4 regions of the Streptomyces sp. NPDC058457 genome follow, and region 3 is predicted to be linked to each of the others. Evidence: riboswitches for the same ligand, from Rfam matches in the RefSeq annotation. Region 3 holds a riboswitch; each other region holds the start of a gene.

Region 1 (2,194 bases), on a different contig from region 3:
GGCCGGTGACGTTGCCGGTGGCGCCCACGCGGCCGATGACGTCGCCCGTGGAGACCTTCTGGCCGACCTTCACGCCGATCGAGGACTGGTGGCAGAACCACAGCTCGGTGCCGTCGTCGAGGGTGATGATCGTGCGGTAGCCGTAGGAGCCGGCCCAGCCCGCCTCGGTGACCGTGCCACTGTGCACGGCCTTGATCAGCGTGCCGGTGGGCGCGGCGAAGTCGAGGCCGGTGTGGTAGCCGGAGGACCACATGGAGCCGGCCTGGCCGAAGGTACCGGTGATCGTGTACGAGACGACGGGCAGCGTGTACTGCTTGGCCAGCTCGGCGAGCCGGGCCTGCTCGGCCTTCTGCTTCGCGGAGGCCTCGGCCTTCTCCTTGGCGTCGGCGGCCTTGGCGGCGGCCGCCTTCTCCGCCTTGGCCTCGGCGTCGGCGACCGCCTTGTCGGCGGCGGCGACCGCCTTGGCACTGGCCTTGGTGTCGAGCTGGTTCTGCTGCTGCGCGGCCTGGGCGATGATCCGGCTGCGCAGCGCCTCACCGGCGTCGGAGGAGGACGCGGAGGAGTCCCCGTCGGTGGCGGTCGTCGTGGTGACGCTGCTGAGCGCGGTCTGGGTGGCCTGGTGGCCGGTGCCCTCGCCGAGCAGGGAGCCGACGGAGGACGGCAGGTCGGGCAGGGAGATGGAGACCGGCGGCTTGCCGGTGTTGGCGCTGGCCATGCCGCCCGCGCCGACGGCGGCGATCACGCCGACGCCGAGAACCGTGGAGCTGCGGGCGAGCCCGCCGCCGCGCTGCTTGGCGACCCGGTGCCGGCCGCGCTCCGAGGCCAGGGACTCCTCGGTGGGGTTCCACTCCTCCCAGGGGCCCTCGTCGGTGCGGTAGCTGCCGTAGCCGAAGGTGTCGGGTTGACGCTGGCTGGGCACGAACGGGGCTGTCGGAGCAGGCCGGTTGGACGCCACGCGGGCGTACTCCTTTCCTTCCGTCGCCTACCGGGTTAGCTGACGGGTTCGGAGCGGGAAGGTCTCCTACGCGCGTATACCGGCCGTTTCCTACCCGGCGGTAGCCGTGCGATTCACCCCAAGGTGGTGGTTCCCCGGTTCCCTTGCGGGATTCGGCGCGTGCGCACGGAGCCGTCGCGGGTGACGGCTGGGACGACCGCGCTGCGTTATCGAACGTTAATAGACCCAGCTATGAGATTCCAAGCCGTTCGTCTTGATCATTAAGCTTTCAAAGCTTGGACTTACCTGCCACGATCGGTCAAAAACGGTCGAGTTGGCAGTGCTCGCTGCTCAGCTCAGGAGTCACACAGGTTTTGATGGTGACTCAGTTGTGATGCGGAGGGCGGCCGTCCGAACACGATGTGTGACACAGCACTGGGCAGGCGCACACGGCCGACGCACACGGCCGACGCACAGAGCAGGCGCTCAGGGCCGCCGCACCGCGAGCAGCGCCATGTCGTCCGTCATGCCGCCACCAGTGTGCCGGCGCACCTCGGCCGCGAGCCGGGCCAGCAGCGCGCCGGGGGCGGTGACGGTACGACCGGACAGCCGTCGCTCGGGGTCGTAGAACCGGCCGTGCGCGTCCCGGGCCTCGGAGAGGCCGTCGGTGTGCAGCAGCAGCGTGGCCCCGCTCGGGAACACGTGCTCGGCCGCCCGGTCGGGCCACGCCCCCAGCTCGCCCATCCCGAGCGGCAGCGCGGACTCCGGCGCCCGCACCGGGCACACCTCGCCGTCGCCGTGCAGCAGCAGGGGCGGCGGATGACCGCGGTTGACGACCCGGAGCGTGCCGTCGCCGTGCGGGAGTTCGGCGAGTACGGCGGTGGTGAACCCCTCGTGGGCGTCGATGCCGCCACGCCGGACGCCCTCACGCGCCAGCGCCCGCTCCAGCCGCGCGGCCACCGCCTCCAGCGTGGCCTCCTGCTCGGCGGCCTCCCGGAACGCGCCGATCACCACGGCGACGGCGGCGACCGCGCCCATGCCCTTGCCGCGCACGTCGCCGACGACCAGCCGCACGCCGTACGGCGTGTCCTGGACGGCGTACAGGTCACCGCCGATGAAGGTGCCCTCCTGGGCCGCCTCGTAGCGGGCGGCGATCTCGAAGCCGCCGATCCGCTCGGCGGGCTCGGGCAGGACGGCCCGCTGGGCGGCCTCGGCGACCTCTCGGGCGGAGGCGAGGCGCTGGTCGCCGATGCGGACGAT
Region 2 (2,194 bases), on a different contig from region 3:
CTGCTCGCCGGGCTCTCGTCCGACGACGCCTCGGTGAACGTCGACACGGGACTCGACGACTCGGGTGATTCATCCGGTTCCTCCGACTCGTCGGACTCGTCCTCCGGGCTGTCGGATTCGTCTTCTTCCTCCTCCTCCGATTCCGGCTCCTCCTCGGGCGCCGCGGACTCCGGGGGTGACTCCGCCACTCCCTCCCCGAGTGCGAGCGGTGACTCCAAGACGGACACTCCCAGCAAATCCACCAAGACGGACAAGTCGGAATCTTCTGGCTCGGGTACCTCGAAGGCGAGTGGGAATCCCGTTGTCCCCGAGACCGACGACTCGGACAATTCGGGGCAGGCTGAAGGCTCTTGGAGTCTGGTCGACACGGGGGCCGTCAGCAGCGCCGGCAAGCATCGGGGCGGCTCGGCGGACGAAAGCGTGACAAACGGTCAGAGTGCCACCTCCTCCGGCCGCCACGCCTCCCATGACAGCGGCACCTACACCGTCCGCGCCGGCGACACCCTCGCCTCCATCGCCGACTCCCTTGACCTCGACGGCGGATGGCGTGCGCTCTATGCCGCGAACGAGGCGGCCATCGGTGCCGACCCCAACGACATCAGCGCCGGTCAGACCCTGAAACTCGGTAGCTAAACGGACGAAAGGTGGCGGGAGTTGGCGTCCCCTGGCCGCCCTGATTAGAAGTTAAATGTCCGGTTTGGTGAAAGTGTGGGATGAGTCTCAGAAGCCCTGATCATCTTTGAAATTCACCTGATGCCCTGTTTACGGTCAAGGCCGCTCGTCACCACGAGCCCCGGCCGTCGCAACGCCGAGTCCTGCCAGCGGCCGTCCGGGAACAGTCGACGCGTCAAGCGCCGTAGGCAGGAGCGGGGGACCCAAGGTAAGTGCCGGGACCGGTAGTCGAGACTGCCGATCCGGCTCGGGGTGAAGCCGCGCACCGACACACGGGTGTGCGGCCGGGCAACTCAACCGGCCCGAACCCGACAGCTCACCTCGCAGGCGTCGGTGAGGGGATCGATCCATGCTGTTTTCCGGCAAGGGCAAGCACCGTCGTCCGTCCAAGGCCGTCCGCGCCATCGCTGTCGCCGGTGTCACCGGCATCGCCGTCGCTGCCCCGCTGATGGCGGCCGGCAGCGCTTCCGCCGCCACCGCCTCCGAGTGGGACGCCGTCGCCCAGTGCGAGTCCGGCGGCAACTGGGCCATCAACACCGGCAACGGCTACTACGGCGGTCTGCAGTTCTCCGCCTCCACCTGGGCCGCGTACGGCGGCACGCAGTACGCCGCGCAGGCCAACCAGGCCACCAAGGCGCAGCAGATCCAGATCGCCGAGAAGGTGCTCGCCGCACAGGGCAAGGGTGCCTGGCCGGTCTGCGGCACGGGCCTGTCCAGCGCCGCCTACACCGGCAGCAGCGCCGGCTCCTCGTCGAGCAGCAGCGCCGGCACGACCACCCGGTCGACCGACACGCAGGCCGCCTCCCGCTCCGCCGAGCGTCCGGCCGCGACCAAGACCGTCACCACCCCGGCCGGCAAGAAGGTCAAGAAGGGCGACGGCGAGTACAAGGTCGTCAAGGGTGACACCCTCAGCTCGATCGCCGAGAAGCACAAGGTCAAGGGTGGCTGGCCGGCGCTGTTCAAGCTGAACAAGGACATCGTCGCCGACGCCGACTTCATCTACCCGGGTCAGCAGCTGCACCTGAAGTAGCAGGACGCGGGGCGGCCGCCGTAAGCACTGGAGGCGCCCAGCTGAACCACAGCGCCCACACAGCCGTGGTCCCCATAGTGGAGACCACGTGAGGGCCACCCCCGTCCCCACGGGCCCCCGCCTCGGTGCGTTTTCCCCCGTACGCACCGGGGCGGGGTTTCTCTTTGCCGTCACCTTCTTGGCCCGCTCTTCTCCCGTTCTTCATCGGGACCCCCTTTGTTCCGCACGTGAACAATGAGTACCGTCTGTGTGTCCACGGGTCGGTCGGTCGTGCCGGCCGACGGCCCTGGGACGGTTAGGCTCTAGTCGCAAGGCTGAGCAAGGGCCGGCAAGGCCCGCGTGCGCCCCGCACAACCAGCGTCACATCCCAAGAAGGAGATGCTCGTGCCGTCCATCGACGTCGTCGTAGCCCGGGAAATCCTGGACTCCCGAGGCAACCCCACGGTCGAGGTCGAGGTCGGCCTCGACGACGGCAGCACGGGTCGTGCCGCC
Region 3 (2,194 bases):
GGTTTGTCGATAGGTCGCTGCCCTCACTCAAGTCAGCGTATCCGGTCGGGTTTCGATCACCGATAGCGCCCACGGTTACACCCCGGGCGCTATCGGATCACGACCGTTATGTTTTTGATCAGCCGATACGACCTGACATCCACTGACTTAACAGGAAGTGCGGGCACTTGTCCCGAACCAGGGCATAGGCCGTGTCACACACCGGCGGCAAGCCTCCCACCCGACCGCCGCCCGGAAACAGCCCCGCCCCCTCCGGCCGACGTCACCTGCCCGGGTGTACCCCCGCCGCGAGACCGCGCACGACGACCTCCGCGCCCCCTCGATCCGCATTCCCCCGATCGGCGCCCACTCGACCGTCACCCCCTTGACCGACGGGACGACGCCCGGTCACCGAAGAGGCACCCGATCAGACAATTCGGACTACTCGTTTAAATCATGCACATTAGCACCCACTCCACCACCCTCGACTGGGGCAATCCATCCGAATAGAAACGAAAGAGTTTTCCGTCGAACCAGGAAAAAGGCGGATTCCAGGAATCCCTCATGCCCGATTTGCCGCTATTGCGATTTCGTGAAGTAGGTCACGCGCACCAGGTGGCGCAAGGCACGTAAGGCGACCCTTCCTTCCCTTTCCCTGCGGGCCAGTTGAGGGTTGGCAGCTGCAAAGGATCAAGTACCCCATACGCCTCACTACAAGCTCAATCGGCGTGTTGCATGAATCAGGTACTTGTTCCGGACATGTGCCCTCGCATACGTTCCCGCTCGCCGGGCGGACGCCGAATCCTGCCGCCGCCCGTCGTAACCCATCGACGAGTTCATTCGCACGGCAGGAGCGGGGGACCCAGGTAAGTCGCCGGACCGGGCGGCCGACGTCAACGGACAGACGTCGTTCCGGAACGGCTATGGGGTGAAGTCGCATCGTCTTCGGGCGCTGCGGCCGGGCACTCCCCGGGCCCGAACCCGACAGCTCACCTCGCAGGCGACGGAGAGGAACAACGCCATGCTTGCTGCCGCCCAGCACCGCACTCCCCGCCGTAACCGCATCATCCGCACGCTCGTCGTCGCCGGCACCGGCGCCGCCGTCCTCGCCCTCCCGCTCATCGGGGCGACCGCCGCCTCCGCCGCCGGGTCCTCCACCACGACGGCCTCGACCACCCTCGCCGGATACCCGAACAACCTCGACGGCTGGATCCGCGAGTCGCTCGCGATCATGCGGGAGAAGAAAATCCCGGGCACCTACAACGGCATCTACCGCAACCTGATGCGGGAGTCCTCCGGCAACCCGCGGGCCATCAACCTCTGGGACTCCAACGCGGCCAAGGGCATCCCGTCCAAGGGCCTGCTCCAGGTCATCGACCCGACGTTCAACGCCTACCACGTGGCCGGGACGTCGTTCGACATCTACGACCCGGTCGCGAACATCACCGCCGCCTGCAACTACGCCGCCGCGCGGTACGGCTCGATCGACAACGTCCACGGCGCGTACTGACCTGACCGACGTGCCACGTCAGTCGAAGAGTCTTTCGAGGACGACGGCGATGCCGTCGTCCTCGTTCGACGTGGTGATCTCGTCGGCCAGCGCCTTGAGTTCGGGGTGGGCGTTGGCCATCGCCACCCCGTAGGCAGCCCACTCGAACATCGGGATGTCGTTGGGCATGTCGCCGAAGGCGATGGCCTGTCCGGGGCTCAGCCCAAGATGGTCGGCCGCGAGCGCGAGCCCGGTCGCCTTGGTCACCCCGCAGGGCTGGAGTTCGACGGTCCCCGGTCCCGACATGGTGACCGTCGCCAGCGACCCGACCACCGAGCGGGCGGTCGTCGCCAGTTCGTCGTCGGACAGGGTGTGGTGGCGCAGCAGCACCTTGCTGATGGGCGCGCACCACAGGTCGTCACGCCGAGCGACGCGCAGCGCGGGCAGAGTGGGGTGGGGCATCAGATAGCCCGGCTCGATGAGCGTGAGCCCGTCCACGCCGTCCTGGTCGACCGCCGCGTACACCTGGCCGACCTCGGCCTCGATCTTGCCGAGCGCGGTCTCCGCCAGCTCCCGGTCCAGGGTGACCGACCACAGCAGCCGGTCCGCGCCGGCGTCGTACACCTGCGCGCCCTGGCCGCAGACCGCGAGTCCCGTGCAGCCGAGGTCGTCGAGGAGCGGGCGCACTCTGGGCGCGGGACGGCCGGTCACCACGAGGTGCCGGGC
Region 4 (2,194 bases), on a different contig from region 3:
AGGGCGCCCGCCTTCGCCGACAGCGAGGTCGAGCGGCTGGTCCGCAACCGCCTCGACGAGATCCCGCACGAGCTGGCCAACCCCAGCCGCCGGGCCGCCAAGGAGCTCTACAAGCAGCTGTTCCCGGCCACCGCGCGGATGTCCCGCCCGCGCCAGGGCACCGAGGACACCGTCGAGAAGATCGACGCGGCCGCCGTGCGTGCCTTCTACGACCGGCACGTCCGCCCCGCCACGGCCACCGCGGTCGTCGTCGGCGACCTGACCGGCATCGACCTGGACGAGCTGCTCGGCGAGACCCTCGGCGCCTGGCGCGCCGCCACCGGGCAGCCCCGCCCGGTCCCGTCCGTGACCGCCGACGACACCGGCCGGGTCGTCATCGTGGACCGCCCGGGCGCCGTTCAGACCCAGTTGCTCATCGGCCGCGTCGGCTCCGACCGGCACGACCGTGTCTGGCCCGCCCAGGTGCTCGGCACCTACTGCCTGGGCGGCACCCTCACCTCCCGCCTGGACCGCGTCCTGCGCGAGGAGAAGGGCTACACCTACGGCGTCCGCTCGTTCGGGCAGGTGCTGCGGTCCGCCCCCGACGGCACCGGTGTCTCGATGCTCGCCATCAGCGGCTCCGTGGACACCCCGAACACCGGTCCGGCCCTGACGGACCTGTGGACGGTGCTGCGCACGCTCGCCGCCGACGGCCTCACGGACGCCGAGCGCGACGTGGCCGTGCAGAACCTCGTCGGGGTGGCGCCGCTCAAGTACGAGACGGCGGCGGCCGTCGCGGGCACCCTGGCCGACCAGGTCGAGCAGTACCTGCCCGACGACTTCCAGGCGACGCTGTACCGGCAACTGGCCGCCACCGGCACGGTGGAGGCCACCGCGGCGGTGGTGAACGCCTTCCCGGTGGACCGCCTGGTGACCGTCCTCGTCGGGGACGCGGCGCAGATCAAGGAGCCCGTCGAGGCCCTCGGGATCGGCGAAGTCACCGTCGTCGCCGCGGAGTAGGGCACACGCGGGTGAAGAGCCCTGGTGACCGTCGGGTCATCAGGGCTCTCGCATGTCCGAATTGAGGTGGAGGTTGCCTGTCTGCCCTGTGGGATGCGCTACAAAAACGGCGTTCCGTTTGGGCGGGGGACGAGCGGCCTCGTAGGTTCTTCCGGGCTGTCCGTCAGGCAGTGCGCCGCATCCGCGGCACCGGACAGTCATCGCCGAGTCCCCGTACGGCGCGAGCCAGGGGAGCCGGGGACCCATGCAGTCCCTGGGGTGAATCGGGCGCCCGCGCGTGTCGCGAGGGGGCCCGTAGGAGACCTTCCTGCTCCGAACCCGTCAGCTAACCCGGTAGGCGAGAGGGAAGGAAAGGACCAGCCTCTACATGGCGTTCATGTGCGCCTCCGGGAAGCACCGTCGTCCCGGCCGGGTGAAGCGCACCACCGCGCAGGCCGCCGGTATCGCGGCCCTCACCACCACGGGTGTCGTCGGCACCGTCTCGGCCGCCCCGGCGCTCGCCGCCGAGAACTCCGTCGAGCAGACCGGCCTCACCCCGGTCATCACGATCAGCGACTCCGTCGCCGAGCAGATCGACGCCCAGGCCGCCGCCCAGAAGGCCGTCGCCGAGCGCAAGGCGGCCGAGGAGGCCGCCCGCAAGAAGGCCGCGGAGCAGGCCAGGAAGGAGCGCGCGGCCAAGGCACGCGCCGCCCGCGAGGCCGAGCGCAAGCGCCTCAACACCTTCGTCGCGCCGATCAGCGACTCCTACGTCTCCACCGGCTACAAGACCGGCGGCTCCCTGTGGTCCTCCGGCGCCCACACCGGCATCGACTTCCACGCCGCCAGCGGCACGGTCGTACACGCCGTCGGCACCGGCACGGTCGTCTCCACCGGTTGGGGCGGGGCGTACGGCAACGAGATCGTCATCAAGATGGCCGACGGCATGTACACCCAGTACGGCCACCTCTCGTCCATCGGCGTCTCGGTCGGCCAGAAGGTCACCCCGGGCCAGCAGATCGGCCTCTCCGGCGCGACCGGCAACACCACCGGCCCCCACCTCCACTTCGAGGCCCGCACCACCCCGGACTACGGCTCCGACGTCGACCCGGTCGCCTACCTCCGCAAGCACGGCGTGAACGTCTGACGGCAGTCGGACGCGGGCCCCGCACCGAGACCGACGGGCCGAGCGCCCTTTGCGGGATGCGGGTGCGTCGTG

What was found. A riboswitch is a leader RNA that binds a small molecule or an ion and turns the genes downstream of it on or off. The one in region 3 is predicted to bind cyclic di-AMP.
Region 1: linked by a shared signal. The riboswitch ahead of ACFWPS_RS37765 (M23 family metallopeptidase) and the one ahead of ACFWPS_RS16470 (transglycosylase SLT domain-containing protein) in region 3 are both predicted to bind cyclic di-AMP.
Region 2: linked by a shared signal. The riboswitch ahead of ACFWPS_RS38395 (transglycosylase family protein) and the one ahead of ACFWPS_RS16470 (transglycosylase SLT domain-containing protein) in region 3 are both predicted to bind cyclic di-AMP.
Region 4: linked by a shared signal. The riboswitch ahead of ACFWPS_RS39805 (M23 family metallopeptidase) and the one ahead of ACFWPS_RS16470 (transglycosylase SLT domain-containing protein) in region 3 are both predicted to bind cyclic di-AMP.

What each region holds. Positions count from the first base shown of each region.
Region 1 covers NZ_JBHXLU010000067.1:22,298-24,491, forward strand. Annotated here, with positions in the region: gene ACFWPS_RS37765 (M23 family metallopeptidase) at 1-955, opposite strand, end outside; cyclic di-AMP (ydaO/yuaA leader) riboswitch at 963-1,123, opposite strand; gene ACFWPS_RS37770 (PP2C family protein-serine/threonine phosphatase) at 1,421-2,194, opposite strand, start outside.
Region 2 covers NZ_JBHXLU010000069.1:21,016-23,209, reverse strand. Annotated here, with positions in the region: gene ACFWPS_RS38400 (transglycosylase family protein) at 1-633, shown strand, start outside; cyclic di-AMP (ydaO/yuaA leader) riboswitch at 843-1,017, shown strand; gene ACFWPS_RS38395 (transglycosylase family protein) at 1,022-1,702, shown strand; gene eno (phosphopyruvate hydratase) at 2,081-2,194, shown strand, end outside.
Region 3 covers NZ_JBHXLU010000017.1:46,236-48,429, forward strand. Annotated here, with positions in the region: cyclic di-AMP (ydaO/yuaA leader) riboswitch at 798-995, shown strand; gene ACFWPS_RS16470 (transglycosylase SLT domain-containing protein) at 1,001-1,489, shown strand; gene ACFWPS_RS16475 (HAD family hydrolase) at 1,508-2,194, opposite strand, start outside.
Region 4 covers NZ_JBHXLU010000074.1:16,874-19,067, reverse strand. Annotated here, with positions in the region: gene ACFWPS_RS39810 (M16 family metallopeptidase) at 1-999, shown strand, start outside; cyclic di-AMP (ydaO/yuaA leader) riboswitch at 1,191-1,354, shown strand; gene ACFWPS_RS39805 (M23 family metallopeptidase) at 1,367-2,122, shown strand.